Prosthecobacter debontii: one gene and its partner. The protein of the gene in region 2 interacts with the protein of the main gene of each other region in a pairwise test. Links are inferred from orthologs where the notes say so. Each region holds a gene or a part of one and is shown on either strand. Other genes may lie near its edges. The genes, in order: ndk and B5D61_RS00155.

What was found.
Region 1: the proteins of B5D61_RS00155 (region 2) and ndk interact in binary tests that used the Escherichia coli proteins (3 or more experiments, as listed by UniProt). The link is inferred for Prosthecobacter debontii from one-to-one orthologs.

What each region holds. Positions count from the first base shown.
Region 1 is NZ_FUYE01000002.1:181,685-197,517, reverse strand. The notes cover bases 5,433-8,156. They hold ndk (nucleoside-diphosphate kinase), read right to left. Parts: upstream 7,146-8,156; coding sequence 6,720-7,145; downstream 5,433-6,719. Other genes in these bases: B5D61_RS03205 (vWA domain-containing protein), read left to right, coding at 7,905-8,156; rpmB (50S ribosomal protein L28), read right to left, coding at 6,366-6,629; B5D61_RS03220 (aldo/keto reductase), read right to left, coding at 5,433-6,099. Also shown: B5D61_RS03235 (OsmC family protein), read left to right, coding at 1-149; metH (methionine synthase), read left to right, coding at 245-4,051; B5D61_RS03225 (RNA recognition motif domain-containing protein), read left to right, coding at 4,348-4,812; more of B5D61_RS03220, read right to left, coding at 4,978-5,432; more of B5D61_RS03205, read left to right, coding at 8,157-8,489; B5D61_RS03200 (peptide ABC transporter substrate-binding protein), read right to left, coding at 8,414-9,949; B5D61_RS03195 (3-keto-alpha-glucoside-1,2-lyase-like domain-containing protein), read left to right, coding at 10,076-10,801; B5D61_RS03190 (alpha-hydroxy acid oxidase), read left to right, coding at 10,936-12,042; B5D61_RS03185 (metal ABC transporter substrate-binding protein), read left to right, coding at 12,071-12,985; B5D61_RS26085 (hypothetical protein), read left to right, coding at 13,108-13,269. UniProt on the Escherichia coli protein: Major role in the synthesis of nucleoside triphosphates other than ATP. The ATP gamma phosphate is transferred to the NDP beta phosphate via a ping-pong mechanism, using a phosphorylated active-site intermediate.
Region 2 is NZ_FUYE01000001.1:23,325-39,261, forward strand. Bases 81-2,908 are described here. They hold B5D61_RS00155 (5-formyltetrahydrofolate cyclo-ligase), read right to left. Parts: upstream 1,873-2,908; coding sequence 1,288-1,872; downstream 81-1,287. Other genes in these bases: trpB (tryptophan synthase subunit beta), read right to left, coding at 81-1,209; B5D61_RS00160 (hypothetical protein), read right to left, coding at 1,982-2,239; bamE (outer membrane protein assembly factor BamE domain-containing protein), read right to left, coding at 2,366-2,713; B5D61_RS00170 (ABC transporter permease), read left to right, coding at 2,885-2,908. Also shown: more of trpB, read right to left, coding at 1-80; more of B5D61_RS00170, read left to right, coding at 2,909-3,841; B5D61_RS00175 (ABC transporter permease), read left to right, coding at 3,834-4,820; B5D61_RS00180 (ThuA domain-containing protein), read right to left, coding at 5,461-6,375; B5D61_RS00185 (YndJ family transporter), read right to left, coding at 6,423-7,358; B5D61_RS00190 (DUF1990 domain-containing protein), read right to left, coding at 7,355-7,912; B5D61_RS00195 (HAD family hydrolase), read left to right, coding at 8,002-8,664; B5D61_RS00200 (DUF2851 family protein), read left to right, coding at 8,661-10,082; B5D61_RS00205 (sensor histidine kinase), read right to left, coding at 10,107-10,829; B5D61_RS26030 (hypothetical protein), read left to right, coding at 11,164-13,800; B5D61_RS00215 (amidohydrolase family protein), read right to left, coding at 13,820-14,755; B5D61_RS00220 (hypothetical protein), read left to right, coding at 14,903-15,718; rph (ribonuclease PH), read left to right, coding at 15,770-15,937. UniProt on the Escherichia coli protein: Involved in the removal of 5-formyltetrahydrofolate.

The DNA of each region.
Region 1 (15,833 bases), on a different replicon or contig from region 2:
TCGTGCAACTTCCGATTACGATCGAGATCCCTCTGCCTGAGGACCATCCTGACCGCAAAGTGCTGGAAGCCACCGCACTTGCCTGCCCCGTTCATCAGAGCCTGCACCCTGATATCGAGAAGCCCGTGACGTTTGTGTGGAACGGTTAAGATAGCTTAATAATGCCTTTTTATATCTCCCATCCTCACATCATGATGCGTTGATGGGAGATTGACGGCACCCGGCTTGGGGGTAGGTTCAGGCTATGCCTGCCCGTCCCAATGTCCGTTCCGAACTCGAAGCCGCTATGCGTCAACGCATCCTGGTCATTGATGGGGCCATGGGGACGACGATTCGCGGGTATGGTCTGAAGGAGGCGGATGCTCGTGGGGATCGCTTTTTGAAGAATGAGAAGGACCTGCTGAACAATGGCGACATCCTCTCGTTGACTCGCCCGGACGTCATCGAGGACATCCACCGTCGCTTCTTGGAGGCCGGTGCGGATATCATCGAGACGAACACCTTCTCAGGGACCAGCATCGCTCAGGCGGAGTTCTTCAAAGAAGTGCCGGAGGGCATGCGCAAAGATCCGGCGTTTTTCCAGACGGTTTTGGAGGATAAGTTCCTCAATGACCTCGCCTGGGAGATCAACTTTAAGTCTGCCGAGCAATGCCGCAAATGGGCCGATATCGTCGGTGAGCAGACGGGGCGTAAGCGCTACGTCGCCGGGGCTATTGGGCCCCTCACGGTCTCACTGTCGCAGTTTCCCGATCTCACGGACCTGAGCTTCCGTTACGTGACCTTTGATCAGGTCAAGCAGGCGTATAAACACCAGATCCGGGCGCTGATTGCCGGTGGTGTGGATACCCTGCTGGTGGAAACCATTTTCGATTCCCTAAATGCCAAGACCGCTCTGGTGGCGATTCGCGAGGTGTTTGAAGAGGATAAGGTTGAACTGCCGGTGCAAATCAGCGCGGCGGTGGGCCCAGGCGGTGAGACGATGATCTCAGGTCAGGTGACCGAGGCTTATCTGAACGCCATGCGTCATGTCAACCCGCTGTCCATCGGTCTGAACTGCTCGTTAGGCCCAGATAAAATGCGTCCTTTCCTGGCGGAACTTTCGTCGAAGGCGGATTGCTTTGTTTCGGCCTATCCCAACGCGGGGATGCCTAATCCGTTGGCCCCAACTGGCTTTGACCTGCTGCCGCCAGACATGGCCAACTTTGCCAAGGATTTCGGCGGTAGTGGCTTCGTCAATATCATGGGCGGCTGCTGTGGCAATACACCGGAGCACATCGCGGCGATTGCTAAAGCCGTGGAAGGTTTGGCCCCACGTGAGGTGCCAGCAGATCCGCATACCATGCGCCTCAGCGGTTCCCAGCCGTTCGTGCTGAATACGGGCGATGCCAATGTGCGTCCGCCTTACCTGATGATCGGCGAACGCACCAACGTGGCGGGCTCGCCCAAGTTCGCCAAGCTCATCAAGGAAGGCAAGCTGGAGGAAGGTGTGGCCATCGCCCGTCAGCAGGTGGAGAGCGGTGCCAATGTGATCGACGTCTGCATGGACGAAGGCCTCATCGATGGCGTGGCCATGATGACGAAGTTTTTGATCCTCCTGCAAACCGAGCCCGAGGTGAACAAGGTGCCGATCATGGTGGACTCCTCCAAGTGGGAGATCATCGAGGCCGGTCTCAAGTGCTTGCAAGGCAAGGGCATCGTGAACTCCATCTCTCTGAAGGAAGGGGAGGCGAAGTTCAAGGAATATGCCGTTAAGATCAAACAATACGGTGCCGCAACTGTGGTCATGGCTTTTGATGAACAAGGCCAGGCAGCGACCTTCGACGACAAGATTCGTATTTGCGAACGTGCTTATCGCATCCTCGTGGACGAGGTCGGTTTCCCTCCCGAAGACATCATTTTCGACCCCAACATCCTCACAGTCGCTACCGGGATCGAGGAGCACAACAACTACGCCCTCGACTTCATCAACGCCACGCGTTGGATTAAGGAGAACCTGCCGCATGCTAAGGTCAGTGGTGGGGTGAGTAACGTCAGCTTCAGCTTCCGCGGTAACAACAAGGTGCGTGAGGCCATGCACAGCGTGTTCCTGTACCATGCCATTAAGGCAGGCATGGACATGGGCATCGTGAATGCAGGCATGCTGGAGGTCTATGAAGAGATCCCGCAAGAGATGCTGGTGAAGGTGGAGGATGTGATCCTGAACCGCCGTCCCGACGCCACCGAGATCCTGGTGGACTACGCCGAGCAGTTCAAAGGGCAGGCGGGCAGCGCGAAGAAAGCGGAGATCGACATGAGCTGGCGCGAAGCCAGCGTGGAGAAGCGCTTGGAGCATGCTTTGCTCAAGGGCATCACGGATTTTATCAATGAAGACACGGCTGAAGCGCTCGCTAAGCTCGGGCGTCCTCTCGCCGTGATCGAAGGCCCGCTCATGGATGGCATGAGCGTGGTGGGGGACCTCTTCGGTGCTGGTAAAATGTTCCTTCCTCAGGTGGTGAAAAGCGCCCGCGTGATGAAGCAGAGCGTGGCTTATCTCCAGCCTTACATGGAGGAGGAAAAGAACGCGAATCCGAACCAGCGTAGTGCCGGCAAGATCGTGCTCGCCACGGTGAAGGGTGACGTGCATGACATCGGCAAAAACATCGTCGGTATCGTGCTGGCCTGTAACGGATTTGAAGTGACTGACATGGGCGTGATGGTGCCCTGCGAGAAGATTTTGGACAAAGCCAAGGAAGTCGGTGCAGACGTCATCGGGCTCAGCGGTTTGATCACGCCTTCTCTGGATGAAATGGTGCATGTGGCCAGCGAAATGGAGCGTCTTGGGTTTACCCAACCACTGCTCATCGGCGGAGCCACCACCAGCGCCGCCCACACAGCCATCAAGATCGCGCCAAAATACAGCGGTAGCATCGTGCATGTGCTGGATGCCTCCCGCAGCGTGCCGGTGACAACCTCTCTCCTGAGTGAAGACCAGAAAGACGGTTTCGTGAAGCAGAACGAAGCTCGTCACGCCAGGCTGCGTGAGGAATACGGCAAGAAGAAGGATCGTGAATTACTCAGCTTGGCGGAGTCCCGCGAGAAAGGATTCCTCTGCGACTGGAACACTCAAGAGATCGCGACACCAAGCTTCACGGGGACGAAAGTTTACGAGGGTCCTGATCTCATCCCCACTCTGCGCGCTTTCATTGACTGGTCCCCCTTCTTTCATTCCTGGGAGCTGCGTGGCCGCTGGCTACCTGATGAAGGTCGTTTCAATTCCGCCCATGAAGACGCGGAGATGAAAGTGAAGGCGGAAGCGGAGGCGCTGAAGCTTTACAATGATGCTCAGGCTCTGCTGGATCGCATCGTGGCGGAGAAGCGCTTCACGGCTCGTGGCGTGATCGGGTTCTTCCCCGCCAACAGCATTGGGGATGACATTGAGGTTTATCCCGATGACAGCCGTAGCGCGGTGAAGACCGTCTTCCACACGCTGCGTCAGCAAGTGATCAAGAAGGACAAGCCTAACTTTGCGTTAAGCGATTACGTCGCCCCGAAAGCCAGTGGCCGTGCGGATTACATCGGCGGATTTGCCGTGGGTATCCATGGAGCCGATGAGTTCGCCAAGGAATTCGACGCCGCGCATGATCCTTATCATGGCATTCTGACGAAGGCAGTGGCCGACCGGTTGGCGGAAGCTTGTGCTGAATATTTACACCAGCAGGCACGTTTTGCTTGGGGTTATGAAAAGCCCGGCGATCTGACGACTGAGGAGATGGTGAAGGAAAAGTATCGCGGTATTCGTCCAGCACCGGGTTATCCCGCGCAGCCTGACCACACGGAGAAACCGATCCTGTTCGATCTCCTGAATGCCACAGCCCAAACCGGCGTTGAACTCACCGAGAGCATGGCCATGCATCCCGGCAGCGCGGTCAGCGGCCTGTATTTCAGCCACCCTGAGGCCCATTACTTCGGCATCAGTGTGATCGGTAAAGACCAGATCGAAGACTATGCTTCCCGTAAAGGCATGAGCGTGGAGCAGGTGGAAAAATGGCTCGGCCCTTGGTTGGGTTATTGAGTCCAGTTCATCCAGCATCCTAACCGCCTATCGAGGGGATATGTCGAATATTCGCAGCTTATCTAAGCAGACAAAGGGGGCTCATGCGTCGGATAAACAAACCAGACGGGTTTAAAACCGCACATCAGTGCTCTGATTAAGTGTCAAGAATAATGCTTGCATTGCTCCGACACATCGACGACTCCTGCCGAGCGTCCACCTGTTTGAAGGGTTAGGTCCAGAAGTTCACAGGTGAAGGTGTCGTCGGTGAGGGTTCTGGCTAATCAGATTCAGTGAACTCTCAGTTAATTAAAGAAATGAATACGAAAATGTATGTGGGGAACCTCCCCTTCAGCGCCACCGATGTAGATGTGCGTGATCTCTTCGCCCAATACGGCGGCGTGACGGATGTGTTCCTTCCGATGGACCGCGAGAGCGGCCGGCCACGTGGCTTTGCTTTTGTCACGATGGACACACCAGAAGCCATGACAGCGGCTATTACGAACCTGCACGGAAAAGACTTCAATGGCCGTTCCCTGACAGTCAATGAAGCTCGTCCTAAAGAAGAGCGCCCGGCCTTTGGTGGCGGCGGCGGCGGCGGTGGCCGTGGCGGCTTTGGTGGCGGCGGCGGCGGTGGCCGTGGCGGCTACGGTGGTGGTGGTGGCGGCGGCGGTGGCCGTGGCGGCTACGGTGGTGGCGGTGGCGGCGGTGGCCGTGGCGGCAAGAGCTGGGATCGCGACCGCAGCCGTAAAGGCGGCGACGAAGGCGATGAGCGTTGGTAATCAACGACGGCTGAGCCCGAATTAATTCTTTTTAGAAAGGCGATATCCTCACTGGATATCGCCTTTTTTATTCTGGAAATGAAATTGGGTGGCACTCTGTGCAAAAAGAAAAACACGGACCCATGGGAGCGATCCGTGTTTTTAAAGAAGACTGACGCAGGTCTCTTACCAACTGTTTCCTAGCCCCCAGCGACCCGCAAGGGACAGCAGTTCGGGGCGCATCGGCCATTCATCGGGGCGTGGCTCTTGGCCTTCATGACGCTGGCTGGCACCTTTCAGCATCATGCAGCCGGTGTTGTCACCGATTTGGCGGATCTCTTCGACTTCCTCAGGGCTCAGGATGTTTTCCACTGGCAGGGCAGCGAGTTCATCCAGCTTGCTTTCGATGCTTTTCGCTTCTTCACCGGCTTCCTGAATCAGGGTCGGCACGACACTTTTCACGGGTTCCTGTGCCAGATCCCACAGGCAGGCCAGTTGGATCATGGTGAGTCCGTGCTTGTCGGCAATGTGGCGGATTTTCTCCAGCTTCTCTCCGGCATGCTCCACCCAGCCTGCGGGGCGGAAGCTGCGGTGGTCGCCATCGCGGAATTTGTGACCGGGTTTGACGTCATCGTGAAAGATACCTCCGTAATCCACCACGCGGGTGAGGATATCCACGCCATGCTTTTTAGCGGCAGGGAGCACGTGCTGGCCTGGCCAGGGCTCTAGAGGATTGAGGATAATCATGGCCCAATCCACAAGATCTCCGAAGCGCTCGAAGCAATCGATCATATCGAGTGTGAAGCCATTGGCGGGACCAGGGGCGATGCCTAGGCGATCCGCGAGGCCTTTGTCTTTGAGCGCAGCCATGGCCTTCCAGACATCTTCGCTGGTGTAACCGATGGTGTCGGGGTTGTGAAGCATGAGGCAGTCGAACTTACTCGCCTGGCAGCGTTTCAGAGACTCTTCAGTCGCCATGGTGAGGTAGCTCTCATATTGCTCGGGTTTGTGCAGACCGGCGTCCGTGAAGCGAGGGTAGCCCTTGGCCCCAGAGCGAAGGCCGGTGTAGAAATCATGACCGACTATGCCGACGAGGCAATATTCGTCACGGGGCAGGCACTGTAGAGCCTGACCGAGCATGGAGTCCGCACGGCCTGCACCATAGACATCGGCGGTGACGAAGGTTCGCACGCCCTTGTCGAAGGCGCGGCGGATCATGGCGATGTAGCGGTCATCGTCCAGCATCTCGCCGAAATGCATGTATTTGCCACCACTCCAGGTGCCGTAGGCTGTGCGTGTGAGGTTCATAAAAGTGGATCAGAGGTTGGGACCAGTTGTGAAAAAAGAAAGCGCGGAAGCGCCGGAAAGGGGGAAGTCCCACAAGAAAGCGTTCTGGCCTTTGGTCAAGAGGCGAGCAAGGGGAGTCGGCTAATCCGCAGGATAAGGGGAGTTTTGGGTGAAAGAAAGGCGACGCTTCTCTCGCGGCTTCTCCTGTTAGGCGTAGAAAATGCAAAAGGCAGGTTCTTGCGAACCTGCCTTTCAAACATCATTGGCGATGATGCCAACAATCAAAATTAGATCAGACCAGCGGCCTTCAGCGTCTTGTAAGCGCCGTTCTTGTCCAGGGTCTTGAGAGCGCGAGCGGTCAGCTTGACGCTCACCCACTGATTCAGCTCAGGCACGAAGATGCGCTTCTGACGCAGGTTCGGGAAAATAACGCGCTTCACACGCTTGGTGATGTGTTTACCGATACCACCTTCCTTCTTAGCTTTACCGCTGCGATGGATGTGATGGCCGCGTGTAACGCCGACTCCGGTGATTTGACAGACTTTAGCCATGTGAGTGCTCCTGGAAAAAAATTGGGGCGCGATAGTAGCCGAGGACGCGGGCGCGTCAACCCCGGAACGCATCTTTTTGCGCCGGAAGGGTTAATAAGAGAAGATTTCGCCGTCTTTGAAGAATCGTTTCAACTCGATGGCCGCTGCTTCCGGGGAATCCGAAGCGTGAACGACATTGGTCATTTTGTCGGAGCCGAAATCACCACGGATGGTGCCTTTAGGAGCTGCCTTGGAGTCCGTTGGGCCGAGCAGGTCGCGGACGTGGGAGATGACGTTTTCGCCACCCAGAGCCACGGCGATGACAGGCTTGCTCTTCATGAAACCAGCCACTTCAGGGAAGAAAGGCTTGTCGGCGATGTGGGAGTAGTGATCTTTCAGGATCTCGTCGGTGAGCTGGATCATCTTGATGCCGCGCACACGGAAGCCCTCGGCCTCCAGACGCTTCAGGACTTCGCCATTCAGACCTTGGGCGACGCAGTCGGGCTTGAGCAGGAGGAGGGATGTTTCTTGGGCCATAGGAGGGTTTTGGAAAAGGGCGGGGAAGTTGCGGGCGGTCTCATCCAGAGTCAAGTGGGGAAAACTCCAGAGGGGGTGTCCTTTTTTCTGACGATGGGCTTGATCGGCTTGGTTGGGTGCCTTGGGAAGAGGGGAATCCCGCACTTTTTCTGTGACAACATCGTCTCTGGCCATTTCCCTGCTGTGAGGGTTGGTGACGTGTCGTCATCAGCCGAATGTCCCAGGCGCTGCGCCCTGTCCTGTTGTGCCTCTTTTTCTCCTATCGGACGGGCTGATGTGGTCCCAGGATGCCGCTGACAAGCGCCTATCTGTACAGAGAATAATCTGAGTCACCTGGGCATAAGCGAGTGGAGTTGAGCCAGTAAAGCCCGTGCTTGATCCAGCTCATTCACCTCCTATAAGCAGTGCAACCTCAGCACCTGCTCTCGGAGTGCTGTCTCTGGATTCATGTCCCACAGACGCCGGGACTGCTGCTCGAAGTAAGTCGCTGCCTCCGCACGCTTCTTTTCCAATACGTAGGTGGTGCCAATCCCAGTCAATCAGGTGAAGTTCATTGATTTCGCGTCTTTGACTGGAGAGACCGAAGCGCTGGCCAATCTTGCCGGCCCAACGAGGCAAAAGAGGCTGATGGAGCTCTTGCAGGAAAATTCGTACATCTAAGCTGGCCTGCCAATAACGCGGGGCTCATCGGCGTGAATCTAGCTCAGGAGCTGATGAAGCAGACGGACCCCGGCTTGATCGAACGGGACGGCCAGCGGCATGCCTTTGAACCGGATCACGGAAGAGACCGTCAAGCTCATCAGTAACATGCCGCCGGGTGTTCAATTCGGCATCATCCAGTTCCTGCGTAACTTCAAGCCTTTCAAAACGGAATTGGTGCTCATGCCGCCGGCCAATCGTGATCTGGCCAAGCAGTGGATCGACACGGAATGGAATAAAAGCGGCCAGATGGCACGTGGACAGGCTGGGGCTTTTAGCCCCAATCCCAACGGGGTGGTTTGTGGGCTCGATGCGGCATTTGCCATGAAGCCGGACGTGGTCTTCCTGATCTCCGATGGTCAATTCGAACAGATCTATCTTCAAGGAGGCCGCATCACCAATGAGGTTTTAGAAGACAAAATGAAGGAGTTGCAGTTGGCTCAACCTGAGAAGGTGTCCGTGCACTTCGTCGGCTTACAAATGAAGGCGGATGATAAAGGTGCTTGGGAGCGTCTGGTGCGCCGCACCGAGGGCGATTGCGGGAGATTCGCTGAACGAGCTGATTACCCTCACTTCCAGCTCATGCAGCGGAACGGGTGGTCATCGATCAGATTCCCCTGCACGCCTTGCAGCTTGTTATCGTGATAAAACTGCACGCCGACATAATAATAAACCGGGATGATAGCTGCTCCATCACGGATGAGCGTCTTCTCGGCTTGCTGAAAGGTTGTGTTGCGTTGTTGGACATCGGGATCACTGGCCGCTTCGGCAATCAGTCGATCGTAATCCTGGTTAGACCAACCGGTGCGATTGTTGCCGCTGCCAGTGATGAACATGTCGAGGAAGGTGCTGGGGTCATTGTAATCTCCCACCCAACTGGAACGGCAGAGATGATAGTCCAGTTCACGCATGGATTTCAGCCAGACTTTTTGCTCCTGCTTGGTGAGGTTCACCGTCACGCCTAGGGTCTCCTGCCACATGGATTGCAGCTCGATGGCAATGTTCCTTTCCACCGGAAGTGGGATGTAAAGATACTCCACGCGAGGGAATCCTTTGCCATTTGGAAAACCTGCCTCGGCCAGGAGTTGGCGGGCTCGCTCGGGATTGTAATCGAGTCCTTCCGGTGGCTGGTAGTTTTGCCCTGTCCCCGGAGGGGTGAGACCCCAGGCGGGTGTTTCGCCGAGTTGGGTGATCTTTTCGACAATGCGCTTCTTATCCACCGCCAGCGCGAAGGCCTGACGCATACGCGCATCGGTGAAGGGCTCACGTGTGACATTGATGCGGATGAACCATGTGCCTAGGAAGGGACCGGTGTGGAACCACGGCTGCTGCTTCAGCTTTTGAGTCAGCGTGGGGGGCACCATGCCTTTGTCCATCATCAGGTCGCATTGCCCCGTGTGAAAGTAACTCAGGGCGGTATTGGCATCCTGCACCGGTTTGATTTCCACGGTGGCCATCTTCACATGGGAGGCATCCCAATAGGAGGGGTTTTTGCGCAGCCGAATGTGGTCGTCCAGCCGCCAATCTTCCAGGAGATAAGCGCCGTTGGTCACGATGTTGGCGGGTTTGATCCATGAACTGCCGTGTTTTTCAATCGTGGCGACAGGCACGGGAGCGAGCGTGAGGAAGGCGGAGAGATCCACGAAGTAGGGGATGGGATTCTCCAGCGTGACCTGAAGCGTCTGATTATTTACGACCTTCACCCCCACCTCAGAGAAGGGGATCTTGCCCTCGCTGAAATCCTTTCCACCTCGGATCACATGCATGAGACTGGCGTAATCTGCCCCCGTGGAGGGATCGAGCGCCCGTTGCCAGGAAGCGGCGAAATCCTGGGCTGTCACCGGTTTGCCATCGCTCCAGGTTGTGCCCTGACGCAGGTGGAAGGTGTAGGTTTTGCGATCTTCAGAAACTTCCCATCGCTCGGCCATGCCCGGCTCAGGTCGGCCTGCCTGATTGACCCGGCAGAGGCCCTCAAACAAGGCTGAGGAAAGGCGCATGGAAACCTGATCCGTCACCAGGGCTGGGTCTAGTGTCTCAGGCTCGGCGCTTTGGATGAAAACGAGATCCGCGCGGTCCCGCTCAGGTGCGCATGCACTGAGGAGCATGAGGCAGGTGGCTAGGAGCGGACGGAGAAAAAGGCGCATCGTCCGCAGAGTGCATCGGACTCGCTGCGGGTGCAAGAGATGCAAATCATGGCAACATCGGGTTTTATCGGACGTTTCCAGCGGCCCATGAAAGTCCCAGCCCTCCTCTTCCTGGCCCTGGCCTCCATCGCCAGTGCTGCTGATCTACCTTTGCTCGCCATTCCAGGTGAGGTCATCTACCAAAGCAAACTCGACACCGCTCCTGCTGCCCCTTGGAAAGCCGCTAAAGGCCAGTGGGAACTCAAGGATGGCGTGATGCGCGGTTCAGAGTTGGAAGCCGATAAACACGGCGCGGTCACCCGCCTGCCTAACAAACTGAATGATTTCGTCATCGAATATGAATTCAAGTTTGAGGGTGCCCGCACGACCAGCCTGTCCATCAATGCTGTGAAAGATCACATGGCCCGCATCAACATCACGCCCAAAAGCGTGACCGTGCAGCGCGACGACAACGATCATGAAGGTCCCGATAAAGCGGTGGTCTTCGCCCGCTTGCCTGCGGAACTGAGTCCCGGCACCTGGCACAAAGTGCGCCTGGAGATGGTGGGCGACACCATGCTGGGTCAAGTGGACGACTTGACCGCCTGGGGCAGTGACGCCCTCTTCAAGACGGATAAAATGAACCCAGGCTTCACTGTCGCAGGTCAGTCGGTGGATTTCCGTAACCTGACCATCCGTGCCGCCACCCTGAACCCCGAATGGGACTCCGTGAAAGCCGCCCTGCCTAAACCCGGTGAGAAAGTGGCTCCTGCCGCTGCGCCTGCAAAGGGCAATGCCAAAGGCAAGGGTAAGAAGAAAAAGAAGGCGGAGTAAACCACTTCAAGTCTGAGCGAGGCGTCCGTTTCCATCTTCCGGTTTTACCACGCCCATCTCTGGCTTCCATGCTGGAGGTGGGCTTTTGACTTTGCAGGCTCTGAACTCTGCGGCATGAGTTGAGGCCATCACGGATGTCGTTTCCTCTGCCAGCCTTGAACCAGATCCCGCCGGAGCTTGTCGCTTTGACCGACTACGAGCCGCTGGCGCGGGAGCACTTGGGTGAGCAAGCCTGGGCTTATTTTTCGGGTGGTGCCGGAGATGAGGTGACCATTCGCGAGAACCGCCAGGCCTTCGATAAACTGAAGCTGCTGCCGCGCGTGCTACGCGACATGAAAGGCGGCGGCACTCAAACGACCTTGCTGGGGCAGGTGCATGACTATCCGATTTTGCTAGCCCCGATTGCCTATCATAAGATGGCGCATCGAGAGGGTGAGTTGGCGACAGTTTTGGGCGCTTCTGCTATGAAGGCTGGTATGGTGGTGAGCACACGGGCTTCCGTGCCCATTGAAGACATTGCGCGATCCGCCGAGACACACCTTTGGTTTCAGCTCTACATTCAGCCTGACAGAGCGTTTACACGAGATCTGGTGCAGCGCGCTGAGACGGCAGGTTATCAAGCCCTGGTGTTGACGGTTGATGCGCCGCTGAATGGCATTCGCAATCGCTTACAGCGTGCGCAGTTCCGCATGCCGCCGGGTGTGGAGGCCGTGAATCTGAAAGGCATGAAGGGTCCAGATCTCCGCCCGAAACAAGCGGGAGAAAATGTGGCCTTTGGTTCTTTCCTCAATGACGCGCCGACCTGGGAGGACCTCGCTTGGCTGCGATCCATTACAAGCCTGCCGATCCTCCTGAAGGGCGTGCTTTCTGCTGAGGATGCGCTTCTAGCACTGGAGCATGGTGTGGCGGGTATCATCGTCTCGAACCACGGAGGACGGGTGCTGGATACGGCTCCTGCGACCATTGATATTTTGCCGGAGATCAGTGCAGCCGTGGCAGGTCGTGTGCCTTTGCTTTTGGATGGTGGTATTCGCCGTGGCACGGATGTTTTGAAAGCCATCGCTCTAGGCGCAAGTGCAGTGCTCATTGGTCGCCCTTACATTTACGGGCTGAGTGTGGCAGGTGCCGTGGGTGTAGCGCATGTGCTGAACATCCTGCGCGCCGAATTTGAAGTGGCCATGGGGCTGACGGGCTGCAAGACCGTGGCAGACATTTCACGTTCTGTGGTGTGGCCACGTTAAGCCCTTGGACCGTATTTAATCCTCACTCATGAAACCTTTTTTTGCTCTCTCTCTGGGACTGCTATTGGCGGCTTGCAAACCTGCGACGGAAACTCCGGTCAACGCGGGTAAGACCTCTGCAAAGCCTCAGGTCTATGTCGCCAATTACCCACTCAAGTATTTTGCCGAGCGGATCGGTGGTGATGAGGTGGACGTTCATTTCCCAGCACCCGCGGATGAAGATCCTGCCTTCTGGCAACCCGACGATGAAACCATAGCGAAATTCCAAGCCGCGGATCTCATCCTGATGAATGGAGCCAGCTACTCCAAATGGGTTGATAACACGACTCTACCGGATGAAAAGGTGGTGAATTCCTCCAGCGAGTTTTCCAAAGATTTCATTGAGGTTAAAGATGCAGTGACTCATAGCCATGGCCCTGGCGGTGAGCACAGCCACAGCGGCACGGCGTTCACCACTTGGCTAGATATGCAGCAGGCCATCCTGCAGGCCAAAGAAGTCGCCACCGCTTTACAGGCACTCGTGCCGACAGGGAAGGGAGACGAGATCTCTCAGCGCTTTGCAGCGTTGAAAAAAGACTTGGAGACTTTGGATCAAAGATTGTTAGCGGTAGGTAAGCGCATTGCGAAAGCACCATTAATGGCTTCTCACCCCGTGTATCAATACCTGGCCCGACGCTATGACCTCAACCTTCAGGCCGTGCTCTGGGAGCCGGAGACGGTGCCCGATGGGCAAGCACTGGAAGGCCTTCAAAAGATCCTCGCTACCCATCCCGCTCAGTGGATGATCTGGGAAGGTGAGCCTAACCAAGAGAGTGTGGCTAAGATCCAGGCGCTGGGGCTGAAAAGTCTCGTCTTTGCTCCCTGTGGGAACGTTCCTGAAAAGAGCGATTTCTTGAGCGTTATGCAGGCGAATGTGGAGGCCTTGGAGAAGGCCTTTCCCTAGCTCTAGGTATTCTTAAGGATCAAAAGCTCCAACAAGAGATCGCCGAATAAAAAAAGTTTTGAAATGGAGTTGACGTTTCTCAAAGAGATGTCAAACTCAGCACAACTTCACCCACGCCTTCCATGAACCCGATACACACCACCTCCGACTACTTGGCGATCCTGCCAGGATCATTGGAGCGGGGGTATTGTGCCATCGAGACGAAAGGCTTCATGGTCCCCACCCATCCTGAGGGCGGTTGGAGTTTTAACCGACTCAAGGAGGTTTACGAGCAGCGCGGTTAGACCGCAGGTTTTATTCCATAGAACCAGGCTTTCCAGCCCTGCTCGCCCACTGAAGGCAGCAGGGCTTTTTGTTTTTCGATTCGATTTCAGTTCCTTGTCGGATCCTGATCCACTTTAACCCAGGAGATTTTCAGACCTACCCCGACCTATTCCCATAGAGAGCGCATTGCAGGCTCTACCTTTTAAAGGAGGTGCCTGTCATGCCAACCAGCCAGCGGCTCCAGTGCTCATGCGCCGGGCATCGGAGTCGCCCTGACCCACGAGGTCTAGGCATGGATGCTCACGCATCAAAACATGCCTTTGTGAACGAGTAAGTATTCCTAAGCAATGATGCAGGAATAACGAGAGTCCACGCCCATTTTTAGACATCACGAAGAGGCTTTTTGGAAGGTGTGCCATAAACACCGAAACATCCGCCGTGAAATACCCTGCGGGTGCGACGCCAGCGATGAATGACTTCATCCCGTGCGTGGCAGCGGTGTTCGTTCTTTTCATGCGTGACGCGAGATGTGCCCATGCCCATCCGCGTCACGTTATGAAGGGTCGCAGCAACTCATCTCATCTCACATCTAGATCGTGGTTTGCTGCGACCCTTCAGTTTCATTTTCTTGCTTTTCGACATGAAGCGGCGGTGGCAGACCAGGAATGCGCAGGCCTCCAAAACCTGAAGATGTGGGGGCAGCACCCACCCGCCGTGCCATTTCATTTCGATCCACCAACGATCAATCATGGAGAGCGAGGCAGAACAGCAGAAGATCATCCGCCACATCCCTGGGAAACAGGATCGCCCATCGGAGGGGTGCTAGGCTCGGGTAGGCTGTCTCTGCCTCGCTCTTCGTGGCCATACTCATTGTTTGGGCCTGTCGTGTAGAAGGTTGCACAGTTGGCTTGCCGCTCCGGCGGCTGGGCAGTCAGTGCTCCGCACCCCATCGACTTTGCGCTATCGCGCATGGCGCTGCACCCAGCAGGTGACGGAGCGTTACCGTCCAGGTCCACCATTCATTTCCATGCCCGCAAGATGTAACAGACTTGCATAAGACGGTTCTAACGGTTGAGGTTCCAGGTGCAAATCCTGGCGCGGGTGCCATTTCAAAAGGAGCAGGTCCGGCATAGACGAGGAAACGGTCTTGAAAACCGCTGCGCCCACGAAGGCGTCCCGAGTGCGATTCTCGGGTGCTCCGCCAATACAACCACCCTCAGCAACTGCGGCCAAGAGTGGCCGCATTACTTTTCCTTCCCCTCCGTAGCTCAACAGTAGAGCACCCGGTTGATAACCGGAAGACCGTGGAGCGTCACCACGCGGAGGGACCACGCTGGATGGCTCAGACAGATGAGCGGCGGACTGAAGCTCCGCACAGGTTGGCACGCTACCAACTCCAGCGACCTTTTCAGCGGTCTTGATGTAACAGCCAGCATGTCTGTCTTCCAAACAGAGCGCGCCGGGGCAGCACCGGCAGACCGCACTCTTTCACAATGACGAATGATTGAATGTCGAATGACGAAGATGGCTATTGGGGCTCAATCTTCTGCTTGGCGCGCATTCGTCATTGAGCATTCGGCATTCCGACTTTTCGGCAACTCCCTTCGTAGTGTAACAGTAGCATTCCTCCCTGTGACGGAGACGGTGCCGGGGCAGCACCGGCCGAGGGAACCACTTTTCATTTTTGGCGTGCAAGACAAAGAGCCGAGTTGGTGGCCTGCAAAGCCACTTTACCCAGTGCAAGTCTGGGGCACGCGTCCATTTTCCACCGGATACGAGAGAGCCAGCGAACTCGCTTGTTTTGGAGACAAGAGGCGCCCGGGGCAGCACCGGGGTATCCGACTCCTTTTTTGGTCTGTAGCTTAATAGAAGAGCGTCGGGCTCATAACCCGGTAGGTGCAGGTGCAAATCCAGCCGGACCGACTTTATCACTCTAGGAGTGACGGCATCCTGTCGTCATCGTGAGGCCAATATGGCCTCACTCCTTGTTATGCCGCACTGGCCCAACTGGCAGAGGCGCTGAGCTCAGACCTCAGAGGATCTTGGTTCGAATCCAAGGTGTGGCACTTTTCATTCCATGTCTCCGTAGCTCAGTAGAGAGAGCGGCTGATTACGAATCAGCAGGCCGCAGGTGCGACTCCTGCCGGGGACACTTTTCTTTTCATACGGAAACGTGATCCGGACAAGGCTCCGGGACTCTTTGCTAAAGAGATCGTGCGGTGACTCCACTCGCATGGGGAGCATGCCCTCCGCGTTCCGCCAATTTGGTTCCTTCATGACCCTGTCGTCTAATGGCTCAGGACATCCGGCTTTCGCCCGGACAATACGGGTTCGAATCCCGTCAGGGTTGCCAAGGTTCTTTTCATTTTTCAGACCTGAAGCTTAGGCAGCGAAGCAGTCGGCTTTTAACCGGCAGAGCAGGGTGCGTGTCCCTGCAGGTCTATTTCCTCGAATGAGGGATATCCATCTTTAACACCCATAACACTATGACAAAACAACCTAGCTCGTCGGTCCGTCTTCCAGCCGACCTCCCTTTTGTTTGGAAGATCGCTGTGACACCCGTCCAGCGTGCCTGATGAAGGCA
Region 2 (15,937 bases):
TTCGTTGAAGATCATGCGAGCGGCTTGAGCGACATCCTTGTCACCGCGGCCCGAGAGATTGGCGATGATGACTTGGTCCTTGCTCATTTTGGGGGCCTGTTTGCGCACTTCGGCCATGGCGTGGCTGCTTTCGAGGGCAGGGATGATGCCTTCGATTCGGCTGAGTTCCTGGAAGGCTTCCAGAGCTTCGTTGTCGGTGGCGTAGTTGTATTCGACACGACCTTCGTCGTGCAACCAGGCGTGCTCAGGGCCGATGGCCGCATAGTCGAGACCGGCGCTCACGCTGTGGGTGAGTTCGATCTGGCCGTCTGCATTCGCGAGCAACCAAGTCTTGGTGCCTTGCAGCACGCCGAGGCGTCCACCCTGGAATCGAGCGGCATGACGTTCGGGGATGATGCCGTCACCGCCAGCCTCCACGCCGATCATGCGCACATTGGCATCATTGAGGAAGGGGTGGAAAAGGCCGATGGAATTGCTACCGCCACCCACACAGGCGACGAGGAGGTCTGGGAGGCGCTCCTCGCGCTCCAAAATCTGCTGGCGAGCTTCCAGACCGATCACGCGGTGGAAATCACGCACCATCATGGGGAAGGGATGGGAGCCGAGGGCGCTGCCGAGGATGTAGTGGGTGCTACGCACGTTCGTCACCCAGTCACGCATGGCCTCATTCACGGCTTCTTTCAGCGTGGCCTGTCCAGCGGTCACGGCGACGACTTTGGCCCCCAGCAAACGCATGCGCGCCACGTTCAGGGCCTGACGCTCCATGTCCACCTGGCCCATGTAAATGGTACATTCCAGGCCGAAACGAGCACAGACCGTGGCGGTGGCCACACCGTGCTGACCCGCGCCGGTTTCTGCAATGATGCGCTTTTTGCCAAGGCGCAGGGCGAGCAGAGCTTGGGCAAGGGCATTGTTGATCTTGTGGGCACCTGTGTGGAGCAGGTCTTCACGCTTCAGGTAAATGCGGGCACCGCCCAGAACTTCCGTCCAGCGTTCGGCAAAGTAGAGAGGGGTAGGCCGGCCCACGTATTCATGGAGCAGGCGGTTCAGTTCTGTATGGAAAAGCGGATCCACCTTGGCGCGCTCATATTCCTCCGTCAGTTCGTTCAGCGCAGACATGAGTGTCTCCGGAACAAACATGCCTCCATAGCGGCCAAAGTGGCCGTGTTTGTCAGGCATCACAGGGAGAGGGGCAGCAGTGGCAGTCATGGCGGGGACGAAAAGGATAGAACAGAACTACGAATTGGCAAAGGGCGGCGTGAGTAAATGCCGTCCTAAAACATCGCATCACCAGCGATACTCGGCGGCTTCGGTCAGCAGGGCTGGGACTGACAAGTCGTGGCTTTCATGCGGGATGGTTGGGAATAATTGTGCCTCGTAGGCCAGTGCTTGCCGTTTTGCCGTGACCTCGGGGCGTGCGAGAAATCGGTCATAATACCCCCCGCCACGGCCTAAACGGGTTCCATCTTGCCTGCTGAAGGCCAGTCCAGGGACCAGGATGAGGTTCAGTTCGCCCGGCTCAACAGCGTGTTCGAGAGTGGGAATAGGCTCCCAGACACCGAGAGGCCCCCGCTGAAGATCCTCTAGCCCTGTGACTTCATAAGCATGCAGGCCCATGCCTTCGACAAAGAACAGGGCGACTCGCCAGCCACGCTCGCGGAGCCAAGGCAAGAGCCCCGTGATGAGATCCGGCTCGTTTCGCAAACCACCAAAGAGGGCCACGGTGCCCGGGGGCTCCCAGAGATCGTCCCGGCTTTTGAGCCTTTCGATGAGCTGATCCGACCATTGTTTGAGGTCGGCGGGAGTGACCGCACGCAGTCGGTCCCGCACTTGGAGGCGCAGTTCGGCTTTGGCTTGAGCAAGAGGAAGCATGGCTAGTCATACGTCTGTTCCCCTGCGGTGACACAATCTCGATGATCCAAAATGCGTGCTGGGGGAAGCGCGAGCTTGGTGGCTCATCATCTGCAAGTCATAGGGGTAATCACTCGGCAGGCGGCGTGGGTGGCATCGATGACTCCCGCACTGGCGGCGGGCACATCGCATGAAACGTGATCAATCCTAAAACCGGTGCCAAGGTGATAACCAGAAACCAGAGGATTTTATCCTGGCTATCGAATTTTGACGCGCGGAGGATCTGCACCATCGCTCGCCAGTAGAGCGCCATGTAAACCAGCCACAGCAGCATGAGTACCAGCGCAAACAGGGAGGAGTTAGGAAAGGTAAAATTAAACGGGATCATAGGCGTGATTTGGATGCACTAACCTGACTTACTTCTTCCGCGGCACTGATTGGTGCACCTGAACGGATGATCGTTGTTAGAGTTTGAGGGCGCCCCGTGGCAGGACGGTTGAATCAGCAATGTTTATCATCTCCAGACCGTGCCTCCGACTGGGTTGGATTGACTCCAATTGAAATCACGAACACGGCCGTTAGAGTCAAAGTGGACGATGCCACTATGGCGTTGTTTGAAAGCATTGTGGAACGCTCCGTAATAGGGAATGAGGGTTCGGCTGTCCCAGTTGTTGAAGACATAGACCCATGTTTCACCCCGAGAGTTTACGGACACATTGACGGGGGTTCCGTATTTAGCTTCGACTTGAGCCTTAGTCATGCCAATGCGAGGCGGTGTGGAGCCTTCTTCGGGAACCTCTTCTTCTACTTCAGCCTCCTCAGCCGTTTCCGAGGTGGCGTCTGTGCTACAGCTTGTGAGCATGAAGGTGGAGGTTAGTAGAAATAAAAATAATGCTTTCATGGAGCCGGATTGAGTAAAATACCGATGTGAACTGCGCCTAGAACTCAATTTCAAAAGACTTTGTCAAGATCATTCCTGCTGGGATGAAGTCTCGGGGACGTGGAACTAAGTCTTCACCAATCGGTCCAGCGCTTGCTTGATCTCGAAAGCACCTGCATCATCCGCGCAATGGTTATCTTCCTACTCCGCCGTCTTTTGAGCAGCATCGTGGTGCTGTTCTTTGCGGTGTCACTCACCTTTTTACTGACGCGCTCGCTGCCGGGCGGGCCGTTTGATCGGGAGAAGGCCAGTTCGGCTCAAGTGCAGGAGGCGCTTTTGGAGAAGTACAAGCTGAATGGCAGCCTCTGGCAGCAATACACAGCTTATTTGCGAGACCTCATGCACCTTGATCTGCGGGTTTCCTTCAAATACCGCGACTGGAGTGTGGCGGAGATTCTGGGGCAGAAAATGCCGACCTCGATCAAGCTTGGCGGCGTGGCTTTTTTGATCGCCAGCATCGCGGGTGTTTTTATCGGGGCCCTGGCGGCCATGCGGCGGAACACGGTCCTGGATTGGAGCGCCATGTTTGGGGCCATCGTGGCTATTTCGATTCCGTCGTTTATCACGGGGCCGTTCCTCATCGCTGTTTTCGCCTTGTGGTTAGGGTGGTTGCCTGTCGGGGGATGGGGGCGTGTGGATCATTTGATCTTACCGGCGGTGTGCTTGGCTGCGCCGTATGTGGCGTACGTCGCGCGCTTGATGCGCAATAGCCTGCTGGATGTGTTGAAGAGTGACTTTCTGCGCACGGCGAAAGCTAAAGGGTTGACCGAATCGCAAGCGTTGGTGCGTCATGCGATGAAGGTGGCGATCCTCCCGGTGGTGACCTACCTCGGGCCGCTGGCCGCGCATTTGCTCACCGGTTCGATGATCGTCGAAAGCGTTTTCAATATCTCCGGTGCGGGGAGCATTTTTGTGAATGCCATTCAGAATCGCGATGCCTTCCTGCTCTGCGGTGCGGTGGTTATCTACTGTACGCTGTTGATCGTCTTTAACCTCATCGTGGACCTGCTCTACAGCGTCCTGGATAAACGCATCCAGCTCCATGCCTGACGCCGCTGCCACCATATCTATCACACGGCCCGGCGGTTGGGCGATCGTGCGGCGCAACCGGCCCGCCATGATCTCGCTAGGATTTCTCGTTCTGCTCGTCTTGGTGGCCTTCACTCTGCCATTCACTTTGGATGATGGTTTAAAAGCCACCAGTGACAGTGCTTTCCTTGCACCTTTTTCCAAAGATGGCACGACGGGGCTTCTGCATCTGTTGGGCACGGATGTGAATGGGCAGGATCTCTTCTATCGTCTCCTGACAGGAGCCCAGGTTTCTCTCGGTGTAGGGATCATCGGGGCACTGATTTCGCTCTTCATCGGCACGGCTTATGGGATGATCAGCGGCTACTTCGGCGGGCGTGTTGATGCAGCGATGATGAGGCTGGTGGATATGCTGTATGCCGTGCCGCGGATCCTGTTCATCATGATCTTCATTGCGGCTTTCGACAGTGTCTTTAAAGACTGGCTGGATGGAATTCGCCTCGGGGCTCAGGCTCAGCATTGGCCACGGATGGAGGAGGTGGCGCGCTATCTCATCCCATATTCCAAGATCCTGGTGATGATCCTTTCGTTGGGATTGGTTGAGTGGCTGACCATGGCTCGCATCATTCGTGGGCAGGTGCTGGTGCTGAGAGAAATGACCTTTGTGACCGCTTCACGGGCCATGGGGCAGAGCCGATGGGTGATTCTGAGAAAACATCTATTGCCTAACCTCAGCACGATCATCCTGACCTATCTCACGCTGACGATCCCGGCGGTGATTTTGGATGAGTCGTTTCTGAGTTTCTTGGGGCTGGGAATTGAAGACCCGGCCGCCAGTTGGGGATCCCTGCTGAAGGATGGCGCTCAAGTGATCAATCCCATCGAAAGCAAATGGTGGCTGCTGGCTTTTCCGGCCTTGCTGATGTCGAGCACGCTGCTGGCGCTCAATTTCCTGGGGGATGGCCTGCGCGACGCTTTCGATCCGAAATCTACGGATTGAGAAAGTCTGGTTTTCGCGGCCTTCGCTTTGAGTGACTAGGACGTTGACTTTAGTCCTAGGTGCGCCTTGTTTCAAATGTCGGAGGCCCCCGCGTCTGACTGGTAACAAGCTCCTGTCCTCATGGCAAATCACAGCCAGCACCAACAGGGAAACTCCGCTAGCAAATGCAGCGGGGCTGGGCAAGCTATCGTCGAGCTCTGCGCTGCATCGGAGGGGGGGCTCACGTTTTGGTCGCGGCAGCGGTTCGATATTGGCGCAGAATTACAGATACGCGTGCGACGAGACGCCATTCCGAGCTTGCATCACGAGAAGATGGAAGTGTCCGAATGGATTACCGTCCGAGGATTTGTGGTGGCATGTTCGGCGATGAGAAAGCCCAATGGCGAACATGGGTTCCAAGTTTCATTGCTGTTGGAGAGTGCCTTGAATAGCCAATGTCAGAAGCATAAACCACGCGTTATGGGATCGGCGGTGGCCTGTCCAAAAATGAAACCTCGTTTTGCTTGGCTTAAACGAGGCGGATTAAATTGAAGGCTTTTAACGAGAAGGCTCCCGAAGCTGAATCGGTAGTTAGTTAAATAAAAAAGGCACCCGGAATATCCAAGGTGCCTTTCCCTGTGTGAGCGTTAGCGAGGGCCGACTATTTCTTCTTGGCGGCCTTTTTTTCAGGGAGGCCCTGGCCAGGCTTCAAGTCCAGATTGGCTTGTAAATCGGCATCGGTGATGGTGGATTCCACTCCTGTTTCAGGAACATCCATCTTGGCTGTCCAAAGGATGGCATTGAGTACCAGTTTGCGTTGGTCATTGTTAGCCCAGCCTTGATGGAAGTGACCGCCAGTGAAACCAAACCCACGCCCACCGTTTTCATTTTCAGCGGCCCAAGCCACATGCTGTTTCACTTTGTTTTTGACGGATTCACGCACCGTCGGGTTACCGCTGTGGTGACCATCGGGGCGCTCCATGGTGGAGTCTGGAGCCACGGCGCTGAGGATCGGTGTCACGCCCTGCATGCCCTTGCGAAAGCGCATGTAGAAATACCACTCGTCATTGGTGGTGAAGGGCTTCACACCGCTGGCGATGGCATGGGCAGGGAATTCAGTGAAATTGGCATCCCAATGCGGGTTGACGCTCCAGTTGATCTCAAAGCAGCCACCCATCCAGTCGATGAATTCCTTGCTGCCTGATTCAATGGTCGGCTCGACGGCATAATGAAGTGTGAGAAAGCCGCAGCCACGTTTCATTTCCTTATCCAATTGCTGGAGACGATCTCCTTGCAGGGCAGGGTGTTTGGGACCGCCATCGGCGTAAATGACCACGGTGGAGGTTTCTGCCAGTTCCTCAGCGGCAGGCCAGCCTCCGTTTAGGTGGACGCGCACATCCACTTGATCACCTGCTCCCAACTCCAGGCATTTTTTCAGCAGAAGGATGCCTGCATTGTGCTCATGCTGGCCAGGGCCGTGGGAAGGCTTACCGGCGATCATCGTGATGATCTTTTTATCCGCCGCCTGGAGGGTGACAGCAAAAGCGAGGGTGAGAGTGAAAAGAAGAAACTTCATGGGGGTTGGCAAAGTGAAATGCTAACGACCAAAAACCAGGCTTCATTTCAGAAACCGAATCGCCGACGCCAAGCCAGGATGCCGCAGAGACCGAAGCCAAAGCCATTGAGAGTGCCGTGAATCGCCCACATGGCTGGCATCGGGAGTGCCCACTGGGGCAGATAGGATCTCAAACCGTAGCCGAGAGCCAGAAGCATGGCGACCAAGAGGCTCAACCCAGACAGCACGAAGAGGGATCGAGTCATCCAAGATAAAGCCGGGGCCGAAGCCATCCGCATTTGCAGGCCACCGACGATGAAGGCTCCCAGAATCAAGACTGATACTCCCAGCGGCTCCATCCAAGGCAGGACGCCGAAGTGCGTGCAGGTGATACCCGTAGCCACTAGCGGAACTCCAGCAATCACGGCTAGGCAAGCCAGTTTCGATAGCCGACTGGGAGATGCGTTGGAACAGCACCCGGTGATCAGAGGCAGTGTGAATCCGGCATGATGAAAGTGAGCGGCAGTCAGCAGCACCATGAGTGAGTCGAAACCAAAGGGCATCCAATTCAACCGATGTGCTAAAAGCCAAGCAGCCCCAATCGAAGGAAACACAAAGGCAAGCCGATGGCACAAGTAGGCAGCAGTGGGGGGCGGCGTGGTTTTCCATCTCCAAACGATCCAGGTGGCATCCCGCATCTGATGAATGAGCCAAAATCCGACACCGACAGCGCCCAGAACTGCAGGAATCGGTGAAAGCAAAGCGGGCACCAAGAGCAGACCTGCCATCAATTCGGTTTTGGCTCCACTCGGGTTCAAGGGGCCATGATGATGCCCGAGATGACGCGCCAACGGCATCAGGATCAAGACCGAAGCCATCAGTAAGATTTCAATCCAAGTGGCAGCTTGGGGTTCGAGCCCCTTGGCCCATGCAAAGCCAATCCAGGCCAATACGCGCAGCCCTAGGCTGATGCGAAAAGATGAATTTCCGAGATCCTTCTTCATGCAGAGAAGCTTTTCATGGCAGCTTGAGAGTCCTGCACGAATCGGAGCTGCCACCAACGAGCCAGAGGAAAAGCCAGCCATGCCATCCAGTGTCGTGGACGCGAGAAGGCACGGATCTCATACCACACAGAATCATCCGGCAATTTCTCGACCATGAACCGTTCCTCACCGCACTCGGCATGTTCGGGCAGGGTGCCATAGCTGAAGCCATGAAGGGATGGGCTGTCCCACCGAGTGAGGATACGGCAGGGATTGATCAACCACAGCCCGAAAATTTGGATTACCATGGCGACAACGGCTCCCGGTGTTTGTTCCGCCTTCGTGCGGTGAACTTTTGCCCAGGAGGGGAACATCATCCAACGATCGAGGTTTGTGCAGGCTTGTCGATAGACGGCCTCTCCCTGGCCTAGCTTGATGCGATGAATGTCCTCGATGAAGCCTTTCTTTGGAGGTTTTTCGACACCTCCCTGATGGGTGTAACTCAAGGGTTCTCCAGCCCATGCGGAGAGCAGAGTTTGCATGAGGTCGTCACGAGGAGTTTGGAGGCGAACCATACGGAATCATGGCGATGAAACTTCGTTGAAACAACCCTAGGATAGGAATCTCTTTTGCGTCATTCGATCCTCTTGCCATAGTCGTCGTGATGCCCCCCATACGCGCCATCATTTTTGATTTCGACGGACTCATCGTGGACACGGAAAGTGTCGGTTATCTGACATGGAAAGAGTTGTATGCACGGCATGGGCATGAGTTGGCTGTGGAGACGTATGCGCAAGCGATTGGCACTGAGTTCAATGATCTCTATGACCCACGTCGTGATCTCGATGCACTGACGGGGCAGCCATTGATCTGGGAGGAACTTGAACTGGCAAGGCTGGAACACGAGCGTGAGTTGAGGGCCACATTGAGCACCCTTCCGGGTGTTGTGGATCGATTGGAAGAAGCGCGTGCGTTGGGAATCCCCTGCGCCGTAGCGAGCAGCAGCCCTCTGTCTTGGGTGGGCACTTGGATCGATCAACTGGAACTCCGAGGCTACTTCCATCATCTCACGACCGTGGACGACACAGGCAAGGTGAAGCCGGACCCAAGCCTCTTTCTTCACGCCGCAGAGCGATTGCAGGTCGATCCTGCGGAGGCCCTGGTTTTTGAGGACTCACTCAATGGCCTGCGTGCGGCAAAAGCGGCTGGCATGCGCTGTGTCGTGGTGCCAGGGCCGATGACAAGGCATCTGGATTTTGAAGGTGCTTTCCACCGGGCGAAATCGCTCGCGGAAGTTTCAGTTCGTCAATTCATGGAGCCTCTATGACCGTATCCAATTCCACCCTGAGTCTGCCGCTGGCGGATCGTTATGCACGATTCAAGGAAGCTGTATTTTCGGGATTGGAAGAGATCACATTGCCCGGCTTCGATCAGCCGGTGAACGAACTGGATTTGCAGAGCTTATGGTTCGGCGGTGCCTTCGGGCAGGAGTTCATCAGTCTGGATGGCAAAAAGGTCCAGGTGGTCGATTTCGGGGTATGGAATTCTGGACCCGGGCCAGACTTCACTGACTGCACGGTCAAAGTGGGAACCCAAACCCTGAGAGGGGATATCGAACTGGACCCAGATGCTCGAGATTGGGAGCGGCATGCGCATGGAGGAAATCCGGATTACTCCCGGGTCATTCTGCATCTATTCCTGGATGCTCCAGACGAGCTATTTTTTACCCGGACCCATGAGCATCGTGAGGTGACTCAGGTCTGTCTCAGCCCGTCGGCCTTGCCGGAGAAGTCGAAACCTGATCGTGGCCTGGCTGCCGCTCGCCTAGGGCGTTGTCATGCTCCGCTCAAGGACATGCAGCCGGGTCATATCCAATCGATGCTGGAAGCTGCCGCTCAATATCGACTGGAAAAGAAAAGTGTGCGTCTGCACCGATGCGCTGCGGCCCAGGGGCGCGAACAAACGATTTATCAAGCGCTTGCGCAAGCATTGGGGTATCGGAATAACCAACAGCCGTTCAATATTCTAGCGCAGAGGCTTCCTCTCAAGCGGTTGCAAAAGTTGTCTGGAGAAGAACGGGAGTCTCTGCTTTTCGGAGTCAGCGGATTTTTGGAAAGTGTACGATATGAGGACACACTGCCTGAGACGAGGCGCTATCTTCGTGGTTTGTGGGAATCGTGGTGGAAGCAGCGTGACTCTTGCCGTCGCTGGCTGGATCCCAGGCAGGCTTTACGATGGAAGCTGGCGGCTGTCCGCCCCGGCAATCATCCCCAGCGTCGGTTGGGTGCCTTGACTGCCTTGTTGAGTCGATGGAATTCTGTTTCAGGTCCTCTGTTCGAGGCAGGTCGTTGGTCCCGTGATGCCTGGTGTGAGACGATGCTGGCCATCGGCCATGACTATTGGTCCGGCCGTTACACCTTGCTTTCTGCGCCTACGGTCAAGCCCTTGGCTTTGATCGGAGCCACGCGGGTTCAGGAGATGCTGGCGAATGTGGCTTATCCGTTACTGATCCCTGAACGGACACGACTTTGGGCCGAATACCTGGAATTACCGGCTCTGCTAGACAATCAAAAGGTGCGACGTGCCGTTTTGCGTCTGTTTGGTAGCGATCCGAGAGGCCTTGAGTTCCAGAAAATGCTGCATCATCAGCAGGGGCTCCTCCAGGTCTATGAAGACTTCTGTCTGGAGGACGACTCCGCTTGTGCCGAGTGCCCGTTTCCAGAACGGCTCAAAGAGTGGTCCTGAAAAGCAAAAGCTGACCTGCGGGGATCACGCGGCAGGGCAGCTCAACCACAGTGTGGTGGTATTGTTTTCGGAGGCAATGCCGATCTGGAGATTCATCTGGTGGGACAACATCGCGGCAATGGTCAAGCCAAGGCCCAGATGATTGCTATTCTTCGTGCCATGGAAGGGGCGGAAGACTTCAGCCAGTTTCTCGGGCTGGATTTGCGAACCTGTGTTGCTGACCAGGATATCCACACGGCGCTGCTCAGCCGGGGTGATCACGCCTGGACCGGCGATTTTCAGCATGGCTCGCCCACCAGTCTTGCCTGCGGCTTCGGCGGCGTTTTTTAGCAGTTCAATCAGGATGTCCTTAAACTTGGTCGGATCGACCTGAATCGGAGGGAGGCCTGCTTGCACATCGGCTTCCAATTGCACACCATTCTTGGTGAAGGGCTCGAGCAGAGCGGCTTCGACGACTCCCAAATAGTCATTCAGGCCCAAGGGTTGCACCGTCAGCTTGGCGCAGCCGCCTGCGGAGCGAATGCGCTCGCTCAGAGCAGAGACATTGACGGAAGCTTCCCGGATGTGCTGCATGTTTTCAGCCACTCCTGGGTCCAGATCGTCCGTCATCAGGATGAGGCTGCTGAACCCCTGGATCACTGCCAGCAAGTTGTTGAGCTTGTGAGTCAAGCCCCGCAGTAATTCCTGATGAAACCCCTCGCTGTGTTCATGACCGAGCTGAAGATTGGTAGGGAAGACAAATTGCATGGGGGAGGGACGGATGGCTCAGATATAACCAAGGACAGGCCGGGGCAAACGTAATTTCGGCCCGCCGCGCAGTTCGAGAGAGGGAAATTGTCAAAGTAGCGAAAAAGCCACCGGGATTGACTTAGCGGGGAGTGAAAGTTCTGCGAAAGTTCCTATTTTTTACATTTTTTAGCGGTCCTTGAATATGCTGGGGGTCATAATTATTAGATTTTCTGGAAATTTTTTGCCAAATGACTACGAGGGCTTACAGTATTTTGCAATTTGTGCGGGTTTGGTGTAGATTTAGCTCATTCTGAGCTTGGGTCGAACCGCTCGCTGATGCCCTTGTCATTCAATGATTCCTGAAATTGAAAGCTTCGGTCACCTGATGATCGCTCGCCGTGCTGGTGGAGAACCAGTGGGGTTGGTGCGTTCACCCGATGAGGTCGTCTTTCTAGCTTTCGACGCCTCCATCAAACGACTGGTGGAGTTGCACATCCTGCGCAGCGGTCGCACTCTGGACTCGGTGGCGAAGAAGTCGGCCTTTGAACGGGCGAAGCAGGCCTCGGAAGTCCGTGGGCCTACCTTCATGCGCATTTTGGAAGTCGGGGAGGACCAAGGACTGGTTTATTACACCAGCAACTTGAATGATGGGGAGTTCATTGAGGACTACATCCAGCGTCGGGGCCCGCTACTACCGGCGATTGTGTTTTCGCTGGTTTTCCAGATGCTGGATGATCTGATCCAACTCAAGGATTACCAGCGGCTGGTCGCTCAAATGCGTCTGGATCGCGTGGTGATGACCACCTTGGAAGATACCTTCCTGCATTTGCGGATATACGATTACGGCCTCTCCGCGAATGAGAGTGAGGAAGCGCCACGAGCACGGTTGGTGATCCAGGTATGTCAATTGATGTTCCTGATGCTGACGGGTAAAAAGCATGCCGGGGACAATCCAGATCGTTACCCCTCCCTCACGGCCTTGCCCATGAGCTTACGGATGGCGATGCGTGCCGCCCTCACAGACCCTGAACACTGCCCGAGTTCGCTGGAGCGTTTGCGTGATGATGTGCGTGAGGCGATCGGCGCCTTGGTGAGCGGTATCCAAGCCCGCAATACACGTAAGCAACTCGTCGTCATCGCAGCCCTGCAGCCGCGTTCAGCGCTGCAAGACCTGCTTCTGGAGAACGTGCCCGTGGAGATCATTTTGGGCAATCGTTTCCGAGTGGAGGGTGAAAATGACGCCCGCCGTTATCCCTTCTCTATCCCGTGTTTCAACACGAAGAACGATCAGCCTGTAACGGTGCACCTGCTGCCGCCCTCACGCATCGTGGATAAGACGCAGTATGAAGCGGTGCCCCTGCAGATGTGGCGTTTTAATGCCGATAAGCATCCGAATATTTTACGCAGCCTCAGTCTCTGGGAGAGTCCAGATTGGACATTCCTGACGGAGGAGCGTGAACCTGGATTTGCCCTCAGCCGTTTGCTTGCGGAGCGCATCACTCTGAATCCTCAAGAGGTCGCTATTTTGCTCCGCCAAGTGCAAGCGGGCCAGGAGCAGGCCTTGGAGTGTGGCGTGCAGCGTCTGGATCTCCATCCTTCGAATATCCTCCTACGCGTCGGCAAAAACGGTCCCACAGCCAATCGGGAGCACGAGCGCCTCATGCAGAAGCGGCTGGATGCTTGGCCGCCTTTCCAAGTCAAGTTGCGTGCCCACCTGACCATGCGGAATCTCTACGAGCCGCCGCTGGTGGATAAACCGGAACACGGTGAACATGGAGAAGCGCATCTGGCAGATCGTGATTATCGGCATCGTTCGTTTGTGGCGCTAGCAGCGTATCTTCTCACCGGGCAACGCCAAACGGGTGGAATGCCTCGTTTCCCCGATGCTACACCAGAGCCTTTGGCTGAGTTTATCCGTGAATGTTTAGAGAAGTCTCGGGATCACGGTCAGACACCCACTCCGCTGGACTTTCTGCTGCAATTTGAAGGCCTGATGAATGGCACCCAAGTCCGAGGCAGCGATTTGGCCTCTCGATTGAAGGGGACCGCCGTGCCCATCGAGGAGATGGAGAGTGTCGGTAGCGTGTCCGATTTTGAAGACGATTGGGATGGTGGTGGTGATTTGCCCGAGCATGCGCCTTCGGCACCGATTGCACGACAACTAAGGGCGGTGGATTTTTCGAAACGGCGATCCCAAGGGACCACGGGAATAATCTGTTCGGGTGCAGCCCTAGTGGTGTTTGGTTTGTTAGGCTGGTGGCTCTTTAAAGGCGGCGAAACGCCTCCATTACGCAGCTCGATGCCTGCGGCTATTGGGGATGCGCCTTCGCCAGCTCCCCAACCAGCGGCCATCCCGCCCGCGGAACGCGAAAAAAAAGTGATCGCCACGCAAGCCGAAGCCAAAGCTGAACCTGCGCGCGCGGTTATTGCTGAGCCCATTCCGACCCCGATGGCTCCTCCTCAAGTGGAGACTCCTCCTGCGGCTAAGCCCGTCGTTGCGGTCGCTCCTGAGCCCACTAAGCCTAAAGTTGAGGCTACAGCTACACCGCCACCGCCAGCCCCGATGAAGGCCGAAGCGACAGTGACTGGTGTCGGGCCCGCGCCGACGACAAAGAGCTCAGTCAAAGCCTCGGAGGATCCGCCTCTGCCACCGTCGGGTGGGCTAGCACCCTCCGTGACGGCTTCGATGCCAACGATTCCTGTCAATAAACCGACTCCTCCTGCAGCCGCCCCGGCACCGACTGCCACACCTGCCTTACCTCCCGCACGCCAGCCCGTGCCCAATTCTGAAATCATCCGGAAGGCCATCGTTCCGTCTGCGGAGGAGATTGCGCGATTTAAGCAAGGCCAAGTCAAACCACCGCAACAATTGCCAGCTCAAGTCCAGCCTAAGCCAGTGGATCCACAAGAACCACCGCTTCGTTCAGGGGCGATGCCTACACTTAATGTGGCGCAGCCTCTGCCTGACGAACCAAAAACACGTCAATGAAATGACGGTCGTGGAAAACTTAGGTGCGTTCTTTCCAGCGATAGGCGGTCTGTGAGTTTCGCCAAAAGTATTTTTCAGTGGCCTCGGCCCCTTTCGATTGGAAGAAGTCAGAGACCAATTTGAAAACCGACGCGTAGGGTAAGCCCCGGTCTGAAACCGGCCAATTGCTGCCATAAATGAGGCGATCCGGACCAAAGTGGGACCAGAGATGCTCCAGCACAGGCAGATAATATGAGAGGTCCTGAGGTGTATTGCCATCTTCAGGGCGAGTTTGTTCCGGCATCCCTGAAACTTTCATGAAGACATTCGGACATTGAGCGACCGCTTGAATATGGGCCTGCCACTCCGGCTTCAGTTTTTGCGGATCTCCTGCACCTCCGACATGATTGATCACAATACGCAAAGAGGGGATGGCCTGGGCCAGTTTTTCCACCTGAGGCAGAGTCGAAGATGGGCCGTTAAGATCCAACTCAAGATCATGCTCAGCTAGTGATCGGGCACCTGAGAGAACTTGATCCTGACTGGCATCCAGCTTCACCAAATCACCACGCCAGCGGACGCCTCGGAAGATGGGGGTGGCCGAGAAGCGCTTCAAGTTAGACCTAAATGCTGGATCATTCGGATCGAGATTGCCGACAAAGCCGATGATGCACGCATGGTTTGATGCGAGGTCTAAAATCCATTGGTTGTCTTCGACCCAAGGGCTGGCTTCCACGACGATGGTCTCTCGGATCCCGAGGGGTTCGGCTAAGGCCATCCAATCTGGAGGCAGGACGGTGCGATAAAGCGGGGTGTTTTCCTTGGGCCAGGGCACACCTTGGGGGCGGCGAGGATCATAAAAGTGCGTGTGGGTATCGATCACGCGCGAAGGCTTGATCGCTTGACCGAGGCTGTTTGAGGTGGCTATCGACAGGCTTCCGGCAAATGCAGATTGGATCCATTGACGTCGATTCATAGGCCCTGAGTATGCGCAATGAGGCACCGAGCGGAAAGTCAAAACCCAGGCCGAGTGCTGGAAGATTGAGCGGTTGCCGAGTCCTCAGCGTCAGTTTATAAATGTCTAGGCAAAGTCACCCTTCAAGTGATCTGCCGCTAACCCGCAATGGAACTTCAGCAAATCCTTTACCTTGCCGCGACGGTGGTCTTCTCCGTTGCATGCCGGACCTTTGACAACCGCTTCCTTCAGAAGCTGGGTTGGCTGGGGTATCTGGGGGCGTCGTATTTGGGAGGCTACTTTTTGACAGGCAGCCATGCCGCCGGTGCTTTTGGCATTGCCCTTTGGTTCATGCTGCCTTGGTTGGAGATCGTGGGTCGAGTCAGGCAACTCCGCTTTCCGCTTAAAAGTGAAGTGAAGCATCGTTTTCCGCCCTCCCGAGAAATCTTTCCCGATCTGGATGCCCTCACGAAGGAGACCGAAGCGACTGGTTTCGTCGAAGTGGGGGACACGGGTTGGAAGTGGAGTGAAACAGACCACTTCATGCGCCTCTTCTATCATAAGGAAATGCGCACTCAGGCGTCGATAGCGCTCGCTCAGCAGGGTGAGTTTTCCTTCTCATATGTGACCCTGACTTCCCGCACTCAGGAGGGGATAACCTTGACCACAACGAATTACCCGTTTGCACCGACGATGCAGTTTTCGCCTCAGCAGCGAGTGAACCGCTTTGTTTATGCCCAGTCCATGGAGGAACTCGTGGCATCCCATCAGGCTTTCTTGACCAAGCGTCAAGCTGTCGGGCATCTCGTGGATTTGGATACTGAAGAACTCCCCGCTTACATTGAGAAGGATATGAGCGCTCAGATCGATCATAACATTCACATTGGAGTGATTGAGCCCGCCGGAGAAGGCGTGTTCCGCTACTCCTGGCGTGGATGCTTCTACCTCTGGTTCCAGGTGGTGAAGGACATGATCCGTGTTTGACTTACAACGCTGGCCTCTTGACCACGCGGGCTCTCCGTATTACCACCGACCATGCCCAGACACGACGGCCGAGCCGCTGACCAACTCCGTTCCATCGATTACGTTCTTGATATCGCACCGCATGCCACGGCCTCGGTGTTGATTGCCTTCGGGAACACTCGTGTGATTTGCGCTGCCACCATTCAGGATGAAGTCCCGCGTTGGATGAAGGTGCAGAAT